One region of the Streptacidiphilus albus JL83 genome, then DNA from elsewhere that is predicted to be linked to it. Evidence: riboswitches for the same ligand, from Rfam matches in the RefSeq annotation. Region 1 holds a riboswitch; each other region holds the start of a gene.
The links. A riboswitch is a leader RNA that binds a small molecule or an ion and turns the genes downstream of it on or off. The one in region 1 is predicted to bind ZMP and ZTP.

Region 1 (6,872 bases):
CCCCGAGGTCGAGGCCGAGTGGCTCAACTTCGACGCCCTGAACATGGGCCCGGACCACCCCGCGCGCTCCACCCAGGACACCTTCTTCCTGCAGGACGCGGACTCTGTCGTGCTCCGCACCCACACCTCCGGCGTGCAGATCCGCACCATGCTGGCCAGCGCCGAGCCGCCGGTCTACGCGATCTGCCCCGGCCGGGTGTTCCGCTCCGACGAGCTGGACGCCACCCACACCCCGGTGTTCAACCAGATCGAACTGATCGCCGTGGACGAGGGCCTGACCATGGCCGACCTCAAGGGCACGCTCGACCACATGGTCGTCTCGCTCTTCGGCGAGGGCATGACCACCCGGCTGCGCCCCAACTACTTCCCCTTCACCGAGCCGTCCGCCGAGATGGACATGGTGTGCTTCAACTGCCGCGGCGAGTCCGTCGGCAACCCCGACCGGCCCTGCCGCACCTGCTCCTCCGAGGGCTGGATCGAGCTCGGCGGCTGCGGCATGGTCAACCCGCGGGTGCTCATCGCCTGCGGCATCGACCCCAACAAGTACAGCGGCTTCGCCTTCGGCTTCGGCATCGAGCGGCTGCTGATGTTCCGGCACAACGTCGAGGACATGCGAGACATCGTGGAGGGTGACGTCCGCTTCACCCTTCCGTTCGGGATGGAGATCTGATGCGCGTCCCGCTTTCCTGGCTGCGGGAGTACGTCGACCTGCCCGCCGGCACCACCGGCCGCGACCTGGCCGAGAAGCTGGTCCGGGCCGGCCTGGAGGTCGAGACCGTCGAGCAGCTCGGCGGCGACCTCAAGGGCCCGCTGGTGGTCGGCAAGGTCCTCGCGATCGAGGAGCTCACCGGCTTCAAGAAGCCGATCCGCTACTGCCAGGTCGACGTCGGCGACGCGAACGGCACCGGCGAGCCGCAGAACATCGTCTGCGGCGCCCGGAACTTCGCGGTCGGCGACAAGGTCGTCGTGGTGCTCCCCGGCGCGGTCCTGCCCGGACCGTTCCCGATCGCCGCGCGCGCCACCTACGGCCACACCTCCGAGGGCATGATCTGCTCGGCCCGCGAGCTGGGCATGGGCGACGACCACGACGGCATCATCGTGCTGCCGCCGGAGTTCGAGCCCGGCACCGATGCCATCGAGCTGCTGCAGCTGGTCGACGAGGTGCTGGACATCGCCGTCACCGCCGACCGCGGCTACTGCCTGTCGGTGCGCGGCGTCGCCCGCGAGGCCGCCATCGCCTACGGCCTGCCGCTCAGCGACCCGGCGCTGCTGGACACCCCGGCGCCCAACTCCTACGGCCCGCCCGTCGTGGTGCAGGACCCGGCCGGCTGCGACCGCTTCACCGCGCGCAGCGTGATCGGGCTCGACCCCGGCGCGCTGTCCCCGATCTGGATGCAGCGACGCATCCAGAAGGCCGGGATGCGGCCGATCTCGCTGACCGTCGACATCACCAACTACGTGATGCTGGAGCTCGGCCAGCCACTGCACGCCTACGACCGCAGCCGGATCGACGGCGCGATCACGGTCCGCCGCGCCCAGCCCGGCGAGAAGCTCACCACCCTGGACGACGTGGTCCGCACCCTCGACCCCGAGGACCTGCTGATCTGCGACAACTCCGGCCCGATCGGCATCGCCGGGGTGATGGGCGGTGAGGGCACCGAGATCGCCGCCCCGGTGTTCGACCCCGAGACCGGTCTGGCGAGCGGCACCACCGAGGTCGTCATCGAGGCCGCGCACTTCGCGCCGGTCTCCATCGCCCGCACCGCGCGCCGGCACAAGCTGCCCTCCGAGGCGGCCAAGCGCTTCGAGCGCGGGGTCGACCCGGAGGCCGGCCGGGCCGCCGCCCAGCGCGCCGTGGACCTGCTGGTCCTGGTCGCCGGCGGCACCGCCGAGGCCGGGGTCACCGAGGTCGTCGCCGAGTACCCGGCGCACACCATCGCCATCGCCGCCGACCACCCCGACCGGGTCGCCGGTCAGGAGTACGGCCGCGAGACCGTGGTCCGCCGGCTGCAGGAGGTCGGCTGCACCGTCGAGGGCGGCGACGTCCTGGTGGTCACCCCGCCGAGCTGGCGGCCCGACCTGACCGACCCCAACGACCTGGCGGAGGAGGTCATCCGGCTGGAGGGCTACGCCGAGCTGCCCTCCACCCTGCCCAGCGTCCCGGCCGGACGCGGGCTGACCGAGGCGCAGCGGCTGCGTCGGCGCACCGGCCTGGCCCTGGCCGGGGCCGGCTACGTCGAGGTGCTGAACTACCCGTTCCTCGGCGAGGCCGCCCTGGACGCCCTCGGCCTGGACGCGGACGACCCGCGCCGCGCCACCGTCGAGCTCGCCAACCCGATCTCGGACGAGGAGCCGGCGCTGCGCACCACGCTGCTGCCGGGCCTGCTGGCGGCGCTGCGCCGGAACACCGGCCGGGGGACGACCGACGTGGCGCTGTTCGAGCAGGGCCTGGTCTTCCGGACCGACGGGACCGACCGTGCGTCGCTGTTCCACGCCCCGCGGCTGCCGGTCGACCGCCGTCCCACGGACGAGGAGATCGCGCAGCTGAACGCGGCGCTGCCGCGTCAGCCGCACCGGGTCGCCACCGTCCTGGCCGGCCACCGCGAGCCGGAGGGCTGGTGGGGCAAGGGCCGCCCGGCGACCTGGGCCGACGCGGTCGAGTCGGCCCGCACGGTGGCCGAGGCCGCCGGGGTCGAGCTGACCGTCCGCCAGGCGCAGTACGCGCCCTGGCACCCGGGCCGCTGCGCCGCGCTGTACGCGGGGGACCGGCTGGTCGGCCACGCCGGCGAGCTGCACCCGCGCGTGGTCAAGGCGCTGCACCTGCCGGAGCGCACCTGCGCGATGGAGCTGGACGTCGACCTGCTCACCCAGGACGGTCCCCGCAAGGTCGAGGGCCCGAAGATCTCCGGGTTCCCGGTCGCCACCCAGGACGTCGCCCTGGTCGTGGCCGAGGACGTCCCGGCCGCCGAGGTCGAGGCGGCGCTGCGGGCCGGCGCCGGTCCGCTGCTGGAGTCGATCCGGCTGTTCGACGTCTACACCGGTGAGCAGCTGGGCGCGGGCCGCAAGTCCCTCGCCTACGCGCTGCGCTTCCGGGCGGCCGACCGCACGCTGACGGCGGACGAGGCGAGCGGGGCCCGTACGGCCGCGATCGCCGAGGCCGTGGCCCGTACCGGGGCCGCGCTGCGCGGCTGAGCCGCGCCGGACGACCGCGAAGGCCCGCCCCCCTCTCCGGAGGGGGGCGGGCCTTCGCGCTGTTCAGGGCCGCTGTCGTCGCAGGGCCGCTGTCGGTTCCGGCTGCCGTCTCACGCCCGCAGGTGGTTGACGTGGTAGACGGCCTGGTCGAGCAGTTCCGCGACATGGTGGTCGTAGAGGTCGTAGACCACCGAGCGGCCCCGGCGCTCGCCCACGACCAGGTCGAGGTTGCGCAGCAGCCGCAGCTGGTGCGAGCAGGCGGACTGCTCCATGGCCACGGCCGTGGCCAGTTCGTTCGCCGCGCAGGGGCCCTCGCGCAGCCGGGCCAGGATCAGCAGCCGGGAGGGCGTGGCCAGGGCCTGCATGGTCGCGGCGACCTTGGCGGCGTTGCCGGCGTCCAGCCGCGCGGGCGGGACGCTGTGGGCGGGGGCGTCGTGGATCGAGGTGTCGCGGACCGGGGTGTCGCGGACCGGGGCGTCGCCGTCGGGTGCTCGGTCAGGCGCGGTGGTCGTCTCGGGGCCCATACCCGTCATCATACAAGAGACACTTGGACAAATGAAGGACTGTTCATGTGTTCCTGTGTTGCGCCCGCTGCGCCCAGGCCATGACGGAACGATTCAACGTGGCGTGGAAGCCGCCGCCGTCGGACAGCCGCTGCTGCTCCAGCAGCCAGCCCTCGGCCCGCTGCTGACCGATCGCCCGCTCGGCGACCGCACGTTCGGCCGCCCGGCGCAGCGAGATCACCAGGTCGAGCTCGGTCAGCGACGCGTACACCGCGAGCTCCACCTCGATCCGGACGTCCACGAAGCCGGCAGCGTTCAGCAGCCGTCGCAGCCGCCGCCCCATGTCCCGCTGGGCGATGCCCGCGCCCACCCGGGCGCCGACCGCCGCGGCGGTCTCCGGGTCGGCCGAGTCGACCGTGAACGAGGCCCAGTCCGGCTCGGAGACGGCGATCCGGCCGCCGTCCGGCCGCAGCACCCGGTGCACCTCGGCGAGCACGGCGGCCGGGTCGGCGACATGCTGCAGCACCCGTTCGATCCGGCAGACGTCGAACGCGCCGTCCCGGAACGGCAGCCGCGCGCCGTCGGCCTGCGCCAGCCGGCACTCCAGGTCCTGGTCGGTCAGCCGGGCCCGGCTGGCCTGGAGCATCACCGCGCTGATGTCGACGCCGACCGCGGTCAGCCCGTCCTCCTCCAGCTGCGCCAGCTCGTGCCCCGCGCCGCAGCCCAGGTCGAGCACCCGCTCGCCGGGGCGCAGGCCGAGGCCCTCGCGCAGCCGGGCCCTCGGCCCGGCCAGCCCGCGCTGGGCGCGCTCCAGGTACTGGACCAGCCCCTGCGGGCGGGTGCTGCGGTCCACGTCGGAGAAGGTGCTCATGGCGGCTCCCGGGCGGGCGCCCAGGCGGTCGGCTCCCGCGAGGCTGCTTCCCGATGGTCTCTTCCATCCCGGTCCCGCCAGTCGCGTCGGTCGGCATTCTGCCGTACGGCCGGTCGGCCGCGCAGCCGCTCGGGGAACGGGAGCGGAGCGCCTCGTTTGTTAGGGTTCCTGCGGGCGTGATCGGGATCACGAAGGTGGTCGTGATCGGGAGGAGGACGGGGCGATGGCGGGACTGGCCGAGGTCACGGCGCTGCACTACCTGGTGCCGCTGCGTGCGGGCGGATCCGTGCCCGGGGTGGTCGAGACCGACGACCTGGGCACCTACGTCGTGAAGTTCACCGGCTCCGCGCAGGGACGCAAGGCGCTGGTGGCGGAGGTGATCGTCGGTGAGCTCGCCCGGCGGCTGGGGCTGCGCTTCCCCGACCTGGTGCTGGTCCACTTCGACCCGGAGGTGGCGAGCGCCGAGCCGGACCCCGAGGTCCAGGACATCCTCCGGGCCAGCGGCGGGCTCAACCTCGGCATGGACTACCTGCCGGGCGCGACCGACTTCACCCCTGAGTCGCTGACGGTGTCGTCGGCCGAGGCCGGCCGGGTGGTCTGGTTCGACGCCCTGGTCGGCAACGTCGACCGGACCGTGCACAGTCCCAACCTGATGGTCTGGCACGGGAAGCTCTGGCTGATCGACCACGGCGCGGCGCTGATCTTCCATCACCGCTGGTCGGGCGCGGAGGAGTCGGTGGCCAAGCCCTATCCGATGAGCGCCCACGCGCTGGGCGGCTTCGCCCCCGACGTCACGGCGGCGGACGCCGCGCTGGCCCCGCTGGTCACCCCGGAGCTCCTGCGCGAGGTGGTCGCGCTGGTCCCGGACGAGTGGCTGGTGGACGAGCCGGGATTCGACTCGCCGGAGCAGCTGCGCGAGGCCTATGTCGCCCACCTCGCCGCCCGCGCGGCCGGCTCCGCGACCTGGCTGCCGGAGGGCTTCGCCACTCCGGAGCAGCTCGCCCGGGCGGAGGCCGAACGCCAGGCGGCGACCCGCGCGGGCCGCCCGCCCTGGCTGCAGTACGTCCGGGGCTGAGCGGCCCGGGGCCGGTGCTGTGGGGTTCCGGCGTAGGTGGGGTGCCGGCGTAGGTGGGGTGCCGGTGTCGTGCCGTCAGTGCCGACGGCGGTCGCGGCGGCCGAAGCCGATCGCGGCGGTGATGGCGAGACCGCCGGCGAGCAGGGCCAGGGCGGCGGCCAGCACCGGCTCCAGGCTCGTCCCGGTGGGGGCGAGCGGTCCGCCGGAGCCCGAGGGCGAGGGCGAGGGCTCCGGCGGGGCGCCCGAGGAGTCGGTCGGGTGCGGGGTGGGGGTCCGGCTGTCGCTGGGTGAGGGCGAGGGTGAAGGGCTGGGGCTCTTGCTCTCGCTGGGGCTCGGGCTGGGACTGGGGCTGGGGCTCGGACTGGGGGAGCTCGACGAAGGGCTGGGGGAGGGCGTGATCGTCCTTTCGCAGTGGGCCTCGACCTCGCCGAGCCGGATGTCGGTGATCGGTCCGTCGTAGACCTCCTCGCCGGCCGGGTTCCGGAGGACCCCGGTGGCGACGATGTCGATCCAGGCGCGGGCCGTGTACACGCCGGGGGTCTGCCCGCCGCCGGCGGGCTCCTCGTGACGGGTGAACCGGACGGTGACGGTGTTGTTCGGGCCCAGGGTGGTCGGCTCGCCCAGCTCGGCCCCGGTCACGGTGAGGGTGGTGGTGCCGAGCGAGACGGGGTGGCCGAGGACGGCGATCAAGTTGGCCGCGGTCCGGGCGTAGGCCAGCGCGTAGGGGCCCACCGGCGGCGGGGTGCACTCGGCGTAGGTGTCCAGGGTGGCGACCGACCCCGAGGGCGGCAGGATGCTCACGAACTGGGCGTTGCCGATCCGCAGCGTCATCCCCGAGTTCTGGGACTGGGCGTAGACCTTGGCGCTGGTGTTGGAGGTGCGGCTGGTCTGGGCGCCGTCGATGGTGACGTAGGTGAGCACGTGGTCCGGGTCGGAGAAATCCCCGTTGTCGTCGGGGGCGTCGACGACATCGGACTCGGCGGTCCCGTAGGTCCCCTGGAACCCGACGGTCTTCAGCGCCGGGATGTCCGTGACCTGAAGCTGGATCAGTTTGGCGCTGGCGTACTGGCCGACGGCCGCCTCCGCTCCGTCGAGGCCGGCCAGCGACACCGCCAGGGCGGCCGCGACCGCGGCCGTCGCCGCGGCCAGCAGGGCGGCACGCGGGTGGCGGGGCGGGAGCGGGGCCGGGCGTACGACGGATCGACGGATGTGCTCTGCGGGCATTCGTGCA
Region 2 (6,872 bases), 1.2 Mb from region 1:
GCGGAGGACGCCGTCCACGGTGTGGCCGAGCCGCTCCAGGTCCTCCAGCACCCAGTCGTCGTGGTCGCGCTCCTCCGGGATGTGGCGTTCGAGGTAGTCGACGATCAGTCGGTCCCCGGCGCCTCGCCCGGCTGCTCCGCGGTCGCCGGCCGCTCCCCGGTCGCCGACTGCGCGGAGGGCGCGCACGGCGTCCTCCATCAACGGCACGCTGGCCCTGATCACCTGATGCATCGCCACCAGGTAGCGCGGATACACCTCGGCCAGGTTCTGCCGGTACCAGAGCCGGGTGCCCGCACCGCTCAGCGCCGGCAGCAGCAGCCCCATCGCGGCGCGCAGCCGCGTACTCGGGCTCTCGGCGGCGGGGCCTGCCGGGGCGGGGGCGGGCCGGTCGGTCGTCGTCACCTTGGTCACCTGTTCCGGATTCCGGCGGCCTGCGGCCGCGCCGCGGTCAGTTCGGCCACCGAGGCGATCCCCGCCAGCAGCGGGTCGGTGTCGGCGCCGAGCGCCGGGGTCAGCTCCTGCCCGTGCTTGCAGAAGTCGCAGATCCCGCGGAACTTCTGCTCCGCGAGCGGGGCGTAGCGGGGATGCGCGGTCACGGCGGCGGCACCGCTGCTGTTCAGGATCCGGAGGAAGGGGTCGCCCCAGATCCGCTCCAGGGCGTCGACCACCGCCGCGCCGTCGGCGTGGGTCTCGCGCAGCCGCTCCGGTCCGTGCCCGACGATCAGCGACTCGTTGCAGCAGGCGGTGACCGCACCGTCGTAGCGGACCACGGGGGTCGCGGCGATCCGGCAGCGGGGGAAGGAGTCGCCGCGCGCCTCGGCGGGGCGGCCGAAGACCGCCGCACCCCGGCCGTACGGGAGCGGCACCAGCAGATTGAGGTCGACATGGCTCGGCCAGGACGCACCGAAGGCCGCGCCCAGCAGACGGTTGGCCTCGGCCACGTCGTCCGGCCGGTCCAGCACCTGGACCACGACCGGTGCCCCCTGGTCCGCCGCCGCCCGCAGCGCGGCGACGAAGCGGCCGTCGTCGATCGCCTTGGCGTGGAAGGCGTCCGTGCTCAGGAAGAGGCAGGAGGTGCGGGCGAGGACCTGCCGGATCCAGGGCGGCACCGGATCGGCCCTGGCCCACAGCCCGCTGGTGTAGAGCACGACACTCTTGCCGGCGTCCGACAGCGTCTCCACCGCGTGGCTCAGCGCCCGGCGTTCGATGAAGGGCTCGCCGCCGGAGATGCCCACCATCGACAGCCGCCGGTAGTCGGCGAGCGATCCGACGATGTCGCGGAGCAGCTCGTGGTCGCGGACGCTGGGGCTGTCCCGGCGGGAGTCGACCGAGCAGTGGAGGCAGCCGACCGGGCAGCGGTCGGTGAGGAACAGCAGCACCGCGTTGCCGCGCCGGTAGCGGATCCGGTCCACGTCGTCGAGCCTGAGTCTGCGCATCAGCCCGCCTCCCCGACCGGTTCGCGGTCGGTCCCGCCCGGTCGCCCGAGGGTGAGCAGCCCGGCGTACTCGGGGACCCCGTAGCGCCGGGCGAAGGCCTCCGGACCGGCGGCCGTCTGCGCCAACACCACCAACGCCTCGGTCGCCAGGAACACCGGCTCGCGGACCAGTTGCTCCGCGCCCCGGAGCACCTCGGGCCGGCCGCCGATCCGGAGGCAGCTCGTGCAGTAGCCCCCGGAGGCGCAGCCGGGCGCGAACCGGTCGGTCAGCAGCTCCGGCCCGTAGGTCCGGATCGCGCGCAGGGTCGGGCTCTCCGCGCAGCGCTCGGCGATCAACGACCACGGGTCCCGGGCCGCGTGGCCGAGGACCAGGTGTTCGGGGGCCGGGCCGTCCACCACGTCCTGGCTGCAGCAGGCGACCACGGTTCCGTCGTAGGCGACGGTGGGCCAGGCGGCCATCGCGCAGGGCGCGGGTGCGGCGGCAGCAGGGGCAGAGGCGGCAACGGGCGCGGGCGGGCCGCTCGGTGGCGGCGGGCCGCCGGGCCGGACACCGGGTTGGAGGGTGTCGATCAGTTCGACGGCGTCCAGCAGCGCGGCTCCGCGTCCCGCCGCACCGAGGGGGGCGACCAGAGCGGGCACGCGATCGCCGAAGCGGGCCCGGATCTCGGCCACGGTCTCGGCGATGTAGCGGTCGTCGGGACCGTCCGCGACCAGCTGGAAGCTGGTGTCGACGCCCAGACCGAGGAGTTCGGCGACCACGTCGAGGGCGTGCGCCCGAGGGACCTCGGGGGCGTGGAAGCGGTCGTGGCTCACCACCACGTGGTCCACCGTCCGCAGCACCTCGGCCAGCCGGGCCGGTACCGTGCCTCGCGCCCGGGCGAAGAACAGCCCGGTGATCAGCACCGTCCTTGATCCCCGCTCCCGTGCCACCCGGGCGATCCGACGCACCGTCGACAGCCGCAGCAGCGCCTCCCCACCGGTGAGGAAGACGAACTCAGGACGGGATTGCGGCGTAAAACTCTCGACCAGCCGCACGAACGGCGCGGCCGCGTGCTCCTCGCTGCGGATCGTGGAATTGGTGGAGCAGTGCGCGCAACTCAGCGGGCATCTTCGGGTGAGCGAGAGAAAAAGGCCCGCAGCTGGCACGTGGCGTCTGGCGAGGACATCGGCGATATGAACCACGTAGGCATCCGTTCAGGCCGGCGAAGCAGCAGGGGCGGCATGTACAGTGGCGCAATCAGCCGCCCCCGAACTGCTCGACGGGGACGGCCGAAATCCTCGCTCGGGCATTAGAAGATGCCGACGCCGACCACGGTCTGACCCTCGACGTCGCCGGCCACGTCGGCCAGCCGGCCCTGAACCGAGATCAGGGTGGCCACCTCGGACTCGGCGAAGGTGGAGATCACCGCCTGCTGCTCCGAGCTGAGCTGGTCGACCGGGGTACCGGCATCACGCAGGGCCTGAAGTGCGTCAAAGGACATCGCAGAATCCTTCACCGTGAGCAGGAGAGGTGGGCGAGTTCATGATGCGGGCCCTCGGCAGACGGCACAAGGCTCGTAGGGCCCGGGCAACGAGGAACTGTGGCGTTGACGACTGATCACGGACAGTTACGACTCCCGGGCACCGTCACGCCCGCCACGCCCCAGCGACAGCGGCGCCGTCCGCCCGCGCGGAGCCACCCGGGACGGCGCCGGCCGCCGTCGCGACAGCGGCGGGCGAAGGAGCGCGACCGCGGACCGGAGCTCCTCCCGGACCCGCCCCGAAGGCGCCGCACTCCATTCCCGATCCATTCCTGATCCATTCCTGACCCACGCCGGATCCGCTCCCTATCCGCTCCCGATCCGCCGCTTCACTGGCTATCAGCCGGATCGACTGACGAATCAGCGGCCAAATCAACGGTCCGATCATCGGAATTCGATCGGCCGGTCGGCCGCGCCCGGAAAGTGCGGCGAGCGAGAACCGGAACGGCAGGAATTCTGATCAGTCGTCAACGCCACGATTTCTCGGTTCGATTGTCCGGCACACCTTGCCCGACCCGGGAGGCGTCCGCACGATGGTTGTCGCCAGCCGCCGACCTTTCGGAAGGAATCCGCCATGCCCTTTGACGCACTCCAGTCGCTGCGTGACGCCGGCACCCCGGTGGACCAGCTCAGCGATGAGCAGAAGTCGGTGATCGCGACCCTGTCCGAGTCCGAGGTCGCCACCCTGACGTCGGTCCAGAGCCGCCTCGCTGCGGTGGCCCCCGACGTCGAGGGCCAGATCGTCGTCGGGGCCGGCATCTTCTAGACCCACGCCCTCCGGCCCAGCGCCCTCCGGCCCAGCCTCTCCGGCCCGACGTCCACCTATCCACCCGTCCGCTCCGTCCGCTCCGAACGCTCCGAACGCTCCGAACGGGGCATCCGTCGGGCCGCCTCCACTCACTCCGGGGCGGCCCGACGGCGTCCGGCAGGACGAGGCGGAGCGGATTCCGTCCCCGCACCCACTAGGGTGGGGGCCGGGCCGCGACTGGCGAGGGTGGACGACCACCGGGGAGCGGTCCCGTTCCGATGCGAGCGTCGACCGCCTGGGCGCCTCCATCAGCGAAGTCCCGCTGAGGAGGCATGTCATGGAACTGCGTTACGGCACCAACCCGCACCAGGCGGCGGCTCCGGCCGAGCCGGTGACCCCCGGAAGTTGGCCGGTGCGAGTACTGAACGGGTCACCGTCGCTCATCAACCTGCTCGATGCGCTGAACAGTTGGCAGCTGGTGCGGGAGGCGTCCGGCCTGCTCGGCCGCCCCGCCGCCGCCTCGTTCAAGCACGTCTCACCGGCCGGCGCCGCCGTCGCCGGTCCGCTCGACGCCGTCACCGCCGAACTGCACGGCCTCACCGGCTCGGCGGTCGGCGGTCCGGCCTCCGCGTATCTGCGAGCCAGGGACGCGGACCCGAAGTCCTCCTACGGCGACTTCGCCGCCGTGTCGCACCCGGTCGACGCCGAACTGGCCGACCTGCTCGGCGGACTGGTCTGCGACGGCATCATCGCCCCGGGCTTCGAGCCGGGCACGGTCGCCACTCTCGGCCGGAAGAAGCGGGGCCGTTTCCTGGTCATCGAGGCGGATCCGGCGTTCGTGTCACCCCGGCACGAGACCCGGGAGGTCTTCGGCCTCCGACTGACCCAGGAACGCGACCTGGCTCCGCTTCCCGACTCCCTGGCCACGGCGTCCGACGGTCGCCCACTGACCGAACGCGCCCGCGAGGACCTGCTGCTGGGACTCTCCGTCCTGCGCTACACCCAGTCCAATGCGGTCTGCTACGTGCGCGACGGAGTCACCCTGGGCATCGGCGCCGGGCAGCAGTCCCGGGTCGACTGCACCCGGCTGGCCGGATCGAAGGTGGACACCTGGTGGCTGCGCCGCCATCCCGCCGTCCGGTCCCTGACGTTCCGCCCCGAGGTTCGCCGACAGGACCGGATCAACTGGCAGATCCGGTTCGTCGAGGGCGACCTCACCGCCGACGAGCGGGCCCGGTTCGGGGAGGTTCTCACCGCACCGGCACGGTCACTGACGGAGGGTCAGCGCGCGTCCTGGCAGGGCTCGCTGCGCGGGGTGGCCTTCGCCTCCGACGGGGCACTGCCGTTCCGCGACAACGTCGACCACGCCCGCCGCCACGGCGTGGACCACATCGCCGAACCCGGAGGGTCGATCCGCTCCGGGGAGGTCGAGGCCGCCTGCCGCGAGCACGGCATCACCCTGGTCCGCACCGGCCTCCGGCTGTTCCACCACTGAGCGCGGGGCACTGGTGCCCCGCCCAGGTCCCCCGCCCCGGTCGCCCGCCCGGTTTCCCCGCGTCCCGGCACGGCGGCACTGTGGCGCGGGGCACAGCACACGGGGCGCCGAACGGGTACCAACGGCGGTCCAGGAGGGAGAAGATGGGAGGTGACGGGGGCAGTACGGCCTGTTCCCCACCACAGCGACGGGGGTCGTCATGGCGATCGGTTTGAACAGCAGCGTCTCATCGGCGCCCTCGGCCCCGCGCCCGGAGCGTGTCGCCGCCTTCCTGGTCGGCCTGGCGGCCGCGTGGAGCCTCGCCCTGCTGATCCTCGCCCTGGTGCTACCGATCGTCACCCCGCAGAGCCCTCCGGCCTATGCGACGGCGACCGCACCGGTGGGCGCGGGCGCCGGCGCGCTCCACGCGTCCACCACCCTGCTGCCGACGGCGCAGGTGACCCTGGTGGCGGACAGCGGATACCTGGTGCTGCTGCTGGTCGCGATCCCGCTGCTGGCAACACTCCTCGTGGGCCTGCTGCTCCGCTCGGCCGCCGCCGGACGCTCCGGCCCCTGGGCCGGCCGGGCGGCCTGGGCGCTGGGCTCCGCCCTGCTCCTCGCCGGAGTCGTGGGCTTCCTCACCATCCTGATCGGCATCGCGGTTGTTCCCGTGGGCGGGCTGCTACTGGCCGCCTGCGGACAGATCGTGCCGCTGGGCGCCGCCGTCCGCCGACGCCACGGCTGACCGCTCCCGGCCACAGGGCCGTCGACCGCCTACGCTGAGCCCCGTGAGCGGCGAACTGGACCTGGAACGACTGCTGGGCGGCATGCGACCGGAGCTGAACCCGGGACGCTTCGTCTTCACCACGGTCGAGGACGCCCTCGTCCCTCCCGGCGTCACGCCGGTGGTCACCGTCGCGGAGCCGGAGGGGCTGACCCTGGTCGCGCTCCAGTCCGAGGCCGACGGCGCAGGGCTCCGCTACGACTACGTCGCGGGCTGGATCACCCTGCGCGTCCACTCGGCGCTGGCGGCGGTCGGCCTCACCGCCGCCGTCTCCCACGTGCTCGCCGAGGCCGGGGTGAGCTGCAATGTGGTGGCCGGATTCCACCACGACCACCTCTTCGTCCCGCACGAGCGCGCGGCGGAGGCGGTCGCCCTGCTGACCAGCCTGGCCGAGCGCCACGCCTGACCGACGGTCCGCCCCCGTTCCGTCCGGTCACCACACCCCCGGCCCGGGCCCCTGTTCCCTTCCGGGGCAGGGCACTTGCCGTCCCCCGGCGTGCTGCTCCCGTTCCGGACCAACAGGCCCGCACAGATTCCTTCATGGCCTTGACAACCTCATTGGTCTGGACCACATTCACTGGCAGGTACGGAGCAGCCGCCACTCGCGAGGCGCCTGCTCCTTCGGCACTGCTACATCCGCACCGGCAGGCACCGCTCCCCCACCGACCTGTGACTCCGCCACCCCCAAGGATGAGTGACCGGTCGTCAGCCCCCTGCCGCCGTACCGCAGACAGGAGCACGACACCGTGCGCACTACCCCCACACCGCCCCGCTCCGGCCGACGCCTCACCGCGGTCATGGCCGCCATGGCCCTGACCGCGGTCGGCGGCGCCGCCAGCGCCGTGCTCGCCTCACCCGCCTCGGCCGCGTCCACCAACCTGCTGGCCAACCCCGGCTTCGAAGCGGGCTCG
Region 3 (6,872 bases), 1.2 Mb from region 1:
GTGCGTTCCACCCGGTCGTTCCCGCCCGGTCGCTCCGGTCGCTCCGGCTCAGCCCTGCTGCTCGTCGGCGGGGGTCCGCCGAAGCCAGAGCATCCCGGTCACCGGCAGCACCAGCGGGATGAAGACATAGCCCAGCCCGTAGTACGACCACACCGTCTGGTCCGGGAAGGCCGAGGGGATCACCAGCGTCAGGGTGCCGACGATCAGCACGCCGGCCAGCTCGGCGGCACAGCAGAAGAAGGCGAGCTTCCGCGCGGAGGCACCGCCGCGCACCAGCGTCACCAGGATGAACGCGTACACCGCCGCCGAGGCCGCAGAGAGGATGTAGGAGAGCGGCGCCCGGTGGTACTGGGCGATCAGCTGGTAGATCGACCGCGAGCCCGCCGCGACCGTGAAGACGCCGTACACGCTCACCAGCAGTCGTCCCGGACCCTCTCCTATCTTCCGGGTCTTCCCGGTCGGCGCGGCGCTCTCCGCCACGGCCTCCGGGGACGGGTCGGCGACTACCACGCCCTCGCCCGTCTGCTGTGTGTCAGCCATGTCCGCTTCCCCAGATCTCGATCAACCGAAGTTCCAATGCGGCCAGCACCACGCCGCCCACCGTCGCGATCGCCGAACCCCAGCGGGTGCGCTCCAGCAGCGACATGAAGGCCGCGCCCGGGACCACCAGCGTTGCGCCCACCAGATAGGCGAAGAAGATGACCGTGCCGTTCTGGGCCTTGTGCCCGTTGGCCACCTCGACGATACCGACCACCAGCTGCGCCAGTGCCAACACGCTCACCACGGCCATACCGATGAGGTGCCAGTCCTTGGTCGGCTGGTCGCGCGCGATGGCAACGCCGCACCAGGCCGCGAGCAGCAGCGCCGCTATGGCGACCGCGGCTGTGAGCGCACCGATCACCGCGTCCTCCGCGGAGCGCGCCGACCCGGAATGGGGTGAATGAGCATGCAGTGACTCTAGTACGAGCGGAAAAAGATCTACGCGGCAGGAGTACCGGCCACGGCGGTGGCAACCCGCTCCGGCGCCCCGTCGGCCGCCAGGGCGGTCCAGCCGGTCGCGGCGGCCCACGGCTCGGCCACGGCGACGACAAGATCGACCACCGGGTCCTTCACGTCCGAGTAGACGTCGATGTCGAACACGTTCCCGGCGAGCACGCTCTTGAAGGCGGCGTAGGCGGGCACGGCCTCGGGATGGGCCCGGAACCAGTCGCGGAAGAGCAGGGCCAGTCGCTCGTTCGGGGAACCCAGCACACGCACGTGCAGGTTGACGTCCCCACCGGTCCGGCGGCTCCAGAAGCGCTTGGCCCAGCGTGCCGGGTCGTCGTCGGATCCGGCGGGCACATGGTCCTGGTGGAAGGGCCGCTGCTGGAAGCCCAGCTCCGCCAGCGGCTCGGCGAAGGCGCGGTCCGCCTGGTCCAGGTCCGCGACGCTGACCTGGACGTCGAAAATCGGCTTGGCCGCCATCCCCGGAATCGCGGTGCTGCCGATGTGCTCCACCCGCAGGGCCGTCGGTCCGAGTGCGGAGCGCAGCCGTTCGGTCAGTGCCCCGGCCCGGGCCGCCCAGCCGGAGTCGTGCTCCAGCACAACCAATCCATTGTCAGGGCTTCCGATTTCAGTCATTCGATCGACTGTACAGAGAGGGGACGGAGATGAAGCAGCGCCTCCGCAGAGCGGCCCGCTCGCTCCTGCTGCACCTCGTCCGTGCCTGCGGCGTCGCCCCGGTCGGCCTCACGGTCTCCGAGCGGGCGGGATCCCGTACCGCCCCGTCCGGCCATCCGCCCGGCCCGGGAACCGCCGGGTCAGGAGGCGGACCGACCCTCCGTCAGCAGGCGTTCGGCCCGAGCCCAGGCGTCCGCCGCCGTCTCCGGATCGGCGGTGAGGAAGCCGTGGCCCACCCCGGGGTAGGACACGTACTGGTGGCCGCCGTCGGCCTCGCGCAGCGCGGTTTCGATCTCCCGCTGCTGGTCGGGCGGGACGACATGGTCCTCCTCGCCGATGAGGTAGAGCACCCGGCCGGTGATCCGCGGAGTGAGTGCGAGGGTCGGCTCCGGACGGCTCAGCGGGATGTCGGTGGTCGCCAGCCAGCCGCCGTAGAAGGAGACCACGACCTCGAAGTCGATTTGGGTGGCCGCCAGACAGGCGATGTGCCCACCGAGGCTCATGCCGACCATGTTCAGCCGTTCGCAGCCGAGCCGGTGGAGGTGGTCGGCCGCAGCACGGGCGTCCACCAGGAGCTGGGGCCGGCTCATCCTGTGCAGCAGTTCGAATCCCCGCTGCCGGCCGGCCTCGTCGCGCGGCAGCTCGACATCCGGAGAGGTGCGGTGGTGGAAGTCCGGTGCGAGGGCGACGAAGCCCAGCGCGGCCAGCCGATCGCAGACGCCCCGGACTCCGGCGTCCACGCCGAAGAGCTCCATGGCCACGACCACGCCGGGGAGGTCGCCCTCGACCGAGGGCCGCGCGAGATAGCCGCCCATCGACGAACCGTCGTCCAGCGGTATCACGACACGTTCACTGCGGACAGCGACAGGAGCCGCCGCGGGGCTTTCCTGGAGGTGCGAATTCGTGGTCATGAAGCGACCGTAGCTTTGTCCCTACACTGGTAACCACAGGTCGTTCTTCCTAGTAATGGAAGTGCCAGGATGTCGGAAACCGCTTACCGGGCCCAGGAGTTCGGGGATCTGCTGCGCTCCAGGCGGGAGCGCCTGCAACCCGCTGACGTGGGGCTGCCACCCGGCGCCCGGCGCCGCACCCGTGGGCTGCGCCGGGAGGAGGTCGCCCAGCTCGCCGCGATCTCAGCGACCTACTACACCTATCTGGAGCAGGGACGCGAACTGCGCCCCTCCCGTCAGGTGCTCGATGCGCTGGCCGACGCCCTGCGCCTCGACGCCGCCGAGCGGGTCCACATCCACGAGCTCGTCCACGGCGTCCCGCCGGTCGCGCGCCCGCCTCGGCCGGAGACGGCCCCCGCCGCGCTCGTCGCGCTCGTCGACCGGCTCGACCCCTGCCCCAGTTACGTAACCGGCCGCTACTGGGACGTGCTGGCGGCCAACCGCGCCGCCCGGGCGCTGTGGACCGACTGGCCTGCGCTCCCCCTGGAGGACCGCAACCAGCTCTGGTGGATGTTCACCGCCCCCGAGGCCAGGGAGGTGATGGTCGAGTGGGAGCACGAAGCGTCCGCGCTGCTCGGCCGGTTCCGCGCCGCTGCGGCGCGGCATCCCGGGGACGCCGGCTTCGCCGCGCTGCTGGACCGCCTCCGGTCGGCCAGCCCGGAGGTACGCGACTGGTGGCCCCGGCACGACGTCGTGCCGCTGAGCTCCGGCACCAAGCGGCTGCGCCATCCCCGCCTCGGCGAGCTACGACTGCAGCACCTGGTGCTGCAGCTCGCCGACGACCCCGACCGGAAGCTGGTCACGTTCACCGCCCCGGACGAGGACCTCGCCCGGATAGCCGAACTGTCGCCCTGACGGCTACGCCGACAGCATGATCCGTTGCCCTCCGCGCCGGGCCCGGTGCATCGTGCAGAGGTGACCGCATCCATCGCCCACATCAGTGACCCCCACCTCACCACCGGCCCGCTCGGCAGCGCACCGGCCATCGGTCTCGGCCGGGCGCTGGGGCGGCTGCTCGCGCTCGACCCGCTGCCGGACTGCGTCGTCATCACGGGCGACCTGGTCGAGAGGGGCCGGCCCGAGGAGTACGCCGCGCTGCGCGAGGTCATCGAGCACTTCCCGCTGCCGCTGCACCTGGTGCCGGGCAACCACGACGAACCCGGGGCCATGGTGGAGGCCTTCGCCGGCACCGGCTTCCTCGGCGGCGGTGGGCAGACCCGCTACGCGGTGGACCATCCGGCCTTCACCGTGGTCGTACTGGACTCCAAGGTGCCCGGCTCCGGCGGCGGCCGCCTGGGCGAGGACCAGCTCCAGTGGCTGGACACGGTCCTCGCCCGCAGGCGCGACGCTCCGGCCATCGTCTGCCTGCACCACCCGCCGATGCCGATCGGCATCCCGTTCCTGGACGGCATGCGGTTGGAGGACGGCAAGGCCCTGGCCGAGGTGCTGGGCCGGCACGGCAACGTCGCCCGGGTGCTGGCCGGACACGTCCACCGACCCATCACCGCCCCCTTCGCCGGCAGCATCCTCGCCATCGCGCCGAGCACCCATCTCCAGAGCGGCCTGGTCCGGCACGAGGGGACGCCCAACTACCTGCCCGAGCCGACGTCGGCGCTGCTCCATGTCCAGGTCGAGGACGTCTGGGTGACCCACACCGTCGCCGTCAGCCACGCGGCGGCCCCGATCGCCGGCTACTGACAGCCCGGGGCCCGCGCAACCCCGCTCAGGCCGTCGCCGTCTGACGAACGGCGGCGGCCACCGTCTGCTCCAGCAGCAGGGCGATCGTCATCGGTCCGACGCCGCCGGGCACGGGCGTGATCAGCCGGGCGCGGGCCGCCGCCCCCGCGAAGTCGACATCGCCCACATTGCCAGGGTTGTATCCGGCGTCGATGACGACCGCCCCGGGCTTGATGTCGGCCCCCTTGATGAACTCCGGCCGGCCCACAGCCGCGACCAGGATGTCGGCGGTGGCGATGATGTCGGACAGGCCGACGGTCCGGGAGTGGCAGTAGGTGACCGTCGCATCCCGGGCCAGGAGCAGCATCCCCAGCGGCTTGCCGAGGATCGGACTGCGGCCGACCACGACCGCGTGCCGACCGCTGGGATCGATCCCGTAGGCGTCGAGCAGCCGGACGATGCCTCCGGGCGTGCAGGCGTGGAAGCCGGGCAGGCCGAAGGCCATCGCCGCGAACGACCACATGGTCACCCCGTCGACGTCCTTGGCCGGGTCGATGGCCTCGAACGCCGCGCGCTCGTCGATGTGCTCCGGTACCGGGTGCTGGAGCAGGATGCCGTGGACGGAGGGATCGGCGGACAGGGCCCGCACCGCCGCGACCAGTTCCTCCGTGGTGGTGTCGGCGGGGAGCGCGACATGGCGGGACTCGATGCCGGCCCGGGCGCAGCGATTGCGCTTCATCGCCACATAGGTGACGGAGGCCGGGTCGTCCCCGACCAGCACGGTGGCCAGGCAGGGGGTGACGCCACTGGTCTCGCGGAGGTTGCGTGCGGCTTCGGCGCAGCGTTCGACGACGGCTGCGGCCAGCTCGGTCCCGGTCATGAGCCGGGCGCTGCCGAGCGATGCGTCGGCGGGCCGTGCGGTGGGCTGTCCGGTGGGCTGTGCGGCGGGCTGTGCGGTCATGGGCGGTCCCGGGGTGAGAGGGGTGTCGCCCAGGCGCGCGGCTTCGAACCGAAGGCAATCGCTCCCCGGTGGTGATCCACCCAAGCGCCAGTCACGACCGCGGTGCCAGCATAACCACGTCCTCCCGCCACCCGGTATCCGTCCGTTCGGCGGAGGAGACGGCTCTCCCGGTGATTGGCCAGGAGGCTGCCGGGGGATGTGCACCACCATGTGTCGCCTCTTCGGTCTGTGCAGCGCGCCCGAGCGGATTCGCGCAACCTTCTGGCTGGTGGGTGCCCCGGACAGCCTGGAGGCGCAGAGTCGGGCGAATCCGGACGGGACCGGGATCGGGGTGTTCGACCGGGACGGACGCCCGCTGACGTTCCGTCAGCCGCTGGCGGCCTGGCAGGACACCGAGTTCGCACAGGAGGCGCGGGAGCTTGAGTCGACGACGTTCGTGGCCCACGTCCGCTTCGCCTCGACCGGCGGACTGACCGTCGAGAACACCCACCCCTTCGAGCAGGACGGGCGGCTGTTCGCGCACAACGGCGTCGTCGGAGGCCTCGACCTGCTGGACGCCCGGCTCACGGAACTGGGCGTCGACGTCGCACGCACGGTCCACGGCCAGACCGACTCCGAGCGGTTCTTCGCCCTCCTCACCGAGGAGGTGCACCGACACGGCGGCGACGTCGGTGCCGGGATCACCGCCGCCGTCGGCTGGGCGGCCGAGCAGCTGCCGCTGTACTGCCTCAATCTGCTTCTGGCCGATGCGGACGGGCTGTGGGCGCTCCGCTACCCCGACACCCACGAGCTCTACGTCCTCGATCGCCGCGCCCCCGGGGACGGGCCCGGGGAGCCGCTGCAGCATGCCGACCGCCGCCGCCGACTGCGTGCCAGCTCCGCCGAACTGGCGGACCGCTCCTGCGTGGTGGTGGCCAGCGAGCGGATGGACGAGGATCCCCGCTGGCGGTTGCTGGCGTCCGGCGAACTCGTCCATGTCTCGCCGGGACCGGTGCTCGCGTCGACCCTGGCACTGCCGCAGCCGCCGGTCCACCTGCTGCGACTCGCCGACCTCCACCCGCAGGCTGCGGCCTCCCAGTCGGCGCACTGAGGTCCGCCCGCCATGATGGCTGCCATGTCCACCGAGAACAGCCAGACCGGAACCGCCCGCACGGAGCGCACGGCAGCGCAGATCACCCGGGCCGAGGTCGCCGACGTCCACCAGGTCCTCGCGGACCATTCCCGCTACTGGGGCGACCGCGACCTTCGCCCCCTCCACCAACTGGCGCTGGTGCAGGAGTTCGGCTCGACCTGTCTGGCCGCCAGGGACGCCGAGGGCATCGCCGGCTACCTCGTCGGCTTCGTCACCCCGACCGGCACCGGCTACGTCCATCTGATCGCCATCCGCGACGACACCCGGGGCTCCGGGCTGGGACGCCGCCTCTATGCGGCGTTCGCGGAGGCCGCGCAGCGCGAGGGCGCCGTGCGGTTGAAGGCGATCACCTCCGTTGCCAACACCGGCTCGGTCACCTTCCACCGCAGCCTGGGCTTCGAGGCGACGGTGGTCGAGGACTACAACGGCCCCGGACGCACCATGGTCGTCTTCCAACGCCCGCTGCCCTTCGCCGACGCGCCCGCGCCCTCGC

Region 2: linked by a shared signal. The riboswitch ahead of BS75_RS30755 (phosphoribosylaminoimidazolecarboxamide formyltransferase) and the one ahead of BS75_RS35695 (methyltransferase domain-containing protein) in region 1 are both predicted to bind ZMP and ZTP.
Region 3: linked by a shared signal. The riboswitch ahead of BS75_RS30655 (bifunctional 5,10-methylenetetrahydrofolate dehydrogenase/5,10-methenyltetrahydrofolate cyclohydrolase) and the one ahead of BS75_RS35695 (methyltransferase domain-containing protein) in region 1 are both predicted to bind ZMP and ZTP.

What each region holds. Positions count from the first base shown of each region.
Region 1 is NZ_JQML01000001.1:8,196,519-8,203,390, forward strand. Features, by position in the region: gene pheS (phenylalanine--tRNA ligase subunit alpha) at 1-670, shown strand, start outside; gene pheT (phenylalanine--tRNA ligase subunit beta) at 670-3,192, shown strand; gene BS75_RS35690 (ArsR/SmtB family transcription factor) at 3,303-3,716, opposite strand; gene BS75_RS35695 (methyltransferase domain-containing protein) at 3,760-4,566, opposite strand; ZMP/ZTP riboswitch at 4,578-4,657, opposite strand; gene BS75_RS35700 (HipA family kinase) at 4,790-5,641, shown strand; gene BS75_RS49640 (hypothetical protein) at 5,717-6,865, opposite strand.
Region 2 is NZ_JQML01000001.1:6,984,743-6,991,614, reverse strand. Features, by position in the region: gene BS75_RS48645 (iron-containing redox enzyme family protein) at 1-402, opposite strand, end outside; gene BS75_RS30775 (radical SAM protein) at 408-1,436, opposite strand; gene BS75_RS30770 (radical SAM protein) at 1,436-2,581, opposite strand; gene BS75_RS30765 (aroma-sacti cluster domain-containing protein) at 2,725-2,916, opposite strand; gene BS75_RS30760 (aroma-sacti cluster domain-containing protein) at 3,530-3,721, shown strand; ZMP/ZTP riboswitch at 3,927-4,011, shown strand; gene BS75_RS30755 (phosphoribosylaminoimidazolecarboxamide formyltransferase) at 4,041-5,198, shown strand; gene BS75_RS30750 (hypothetical protein) at 5,398-5,922, shown strand; gene BS75_RS30745 (ACT domain-containing protein) at 5,966-6,367, shown strand; gene BS75_RS30740 (carbohydrate binding domain-containing protein) at 6,708-6,872, shown strand, end outside.
Region 3 is NZ_JQML01000001.1:6,969,064-6,975,935, reverse strand. Features, by position in the region: gene BS75_RS30685 (hypothetical protein) at 49-540, opposite strand; gene BS75_RS30680 (hypothetical protein) at 533-901, opposite strand; gene BS75_RS30675 (GrpB family protein) at 979-1,620, opposite strand; gene BS75_RS30670 (dienelactone hydrolase family protein) at 1,800-2,570, opposite strand; gene BS75_RS30665 (helix-turn-helix transcriptional regulator) at 2,640-3,464, shown strand; gene BS75_RS30660 (phosphodiesterase) at 3,525-4,307, shown strand; gene BS75_RS30655 (bifunctional 5,10-methylenetetrahydrofolate dehydrogenase/5,10-methenyltetrahydrofolate cyclohydrolase) at 4,333-5,166, opposite strand; ZMP/ZTP riboswitch at 5,268-5,352, opposite strand; gene BS75_RS30650 (class II glutamine amidotransferase) at 5,456-6,337, shown strand; gene BS75_RS30645 (GNAT family N-acetyltransferase) at 6,362-6,872, shown strand, end outside.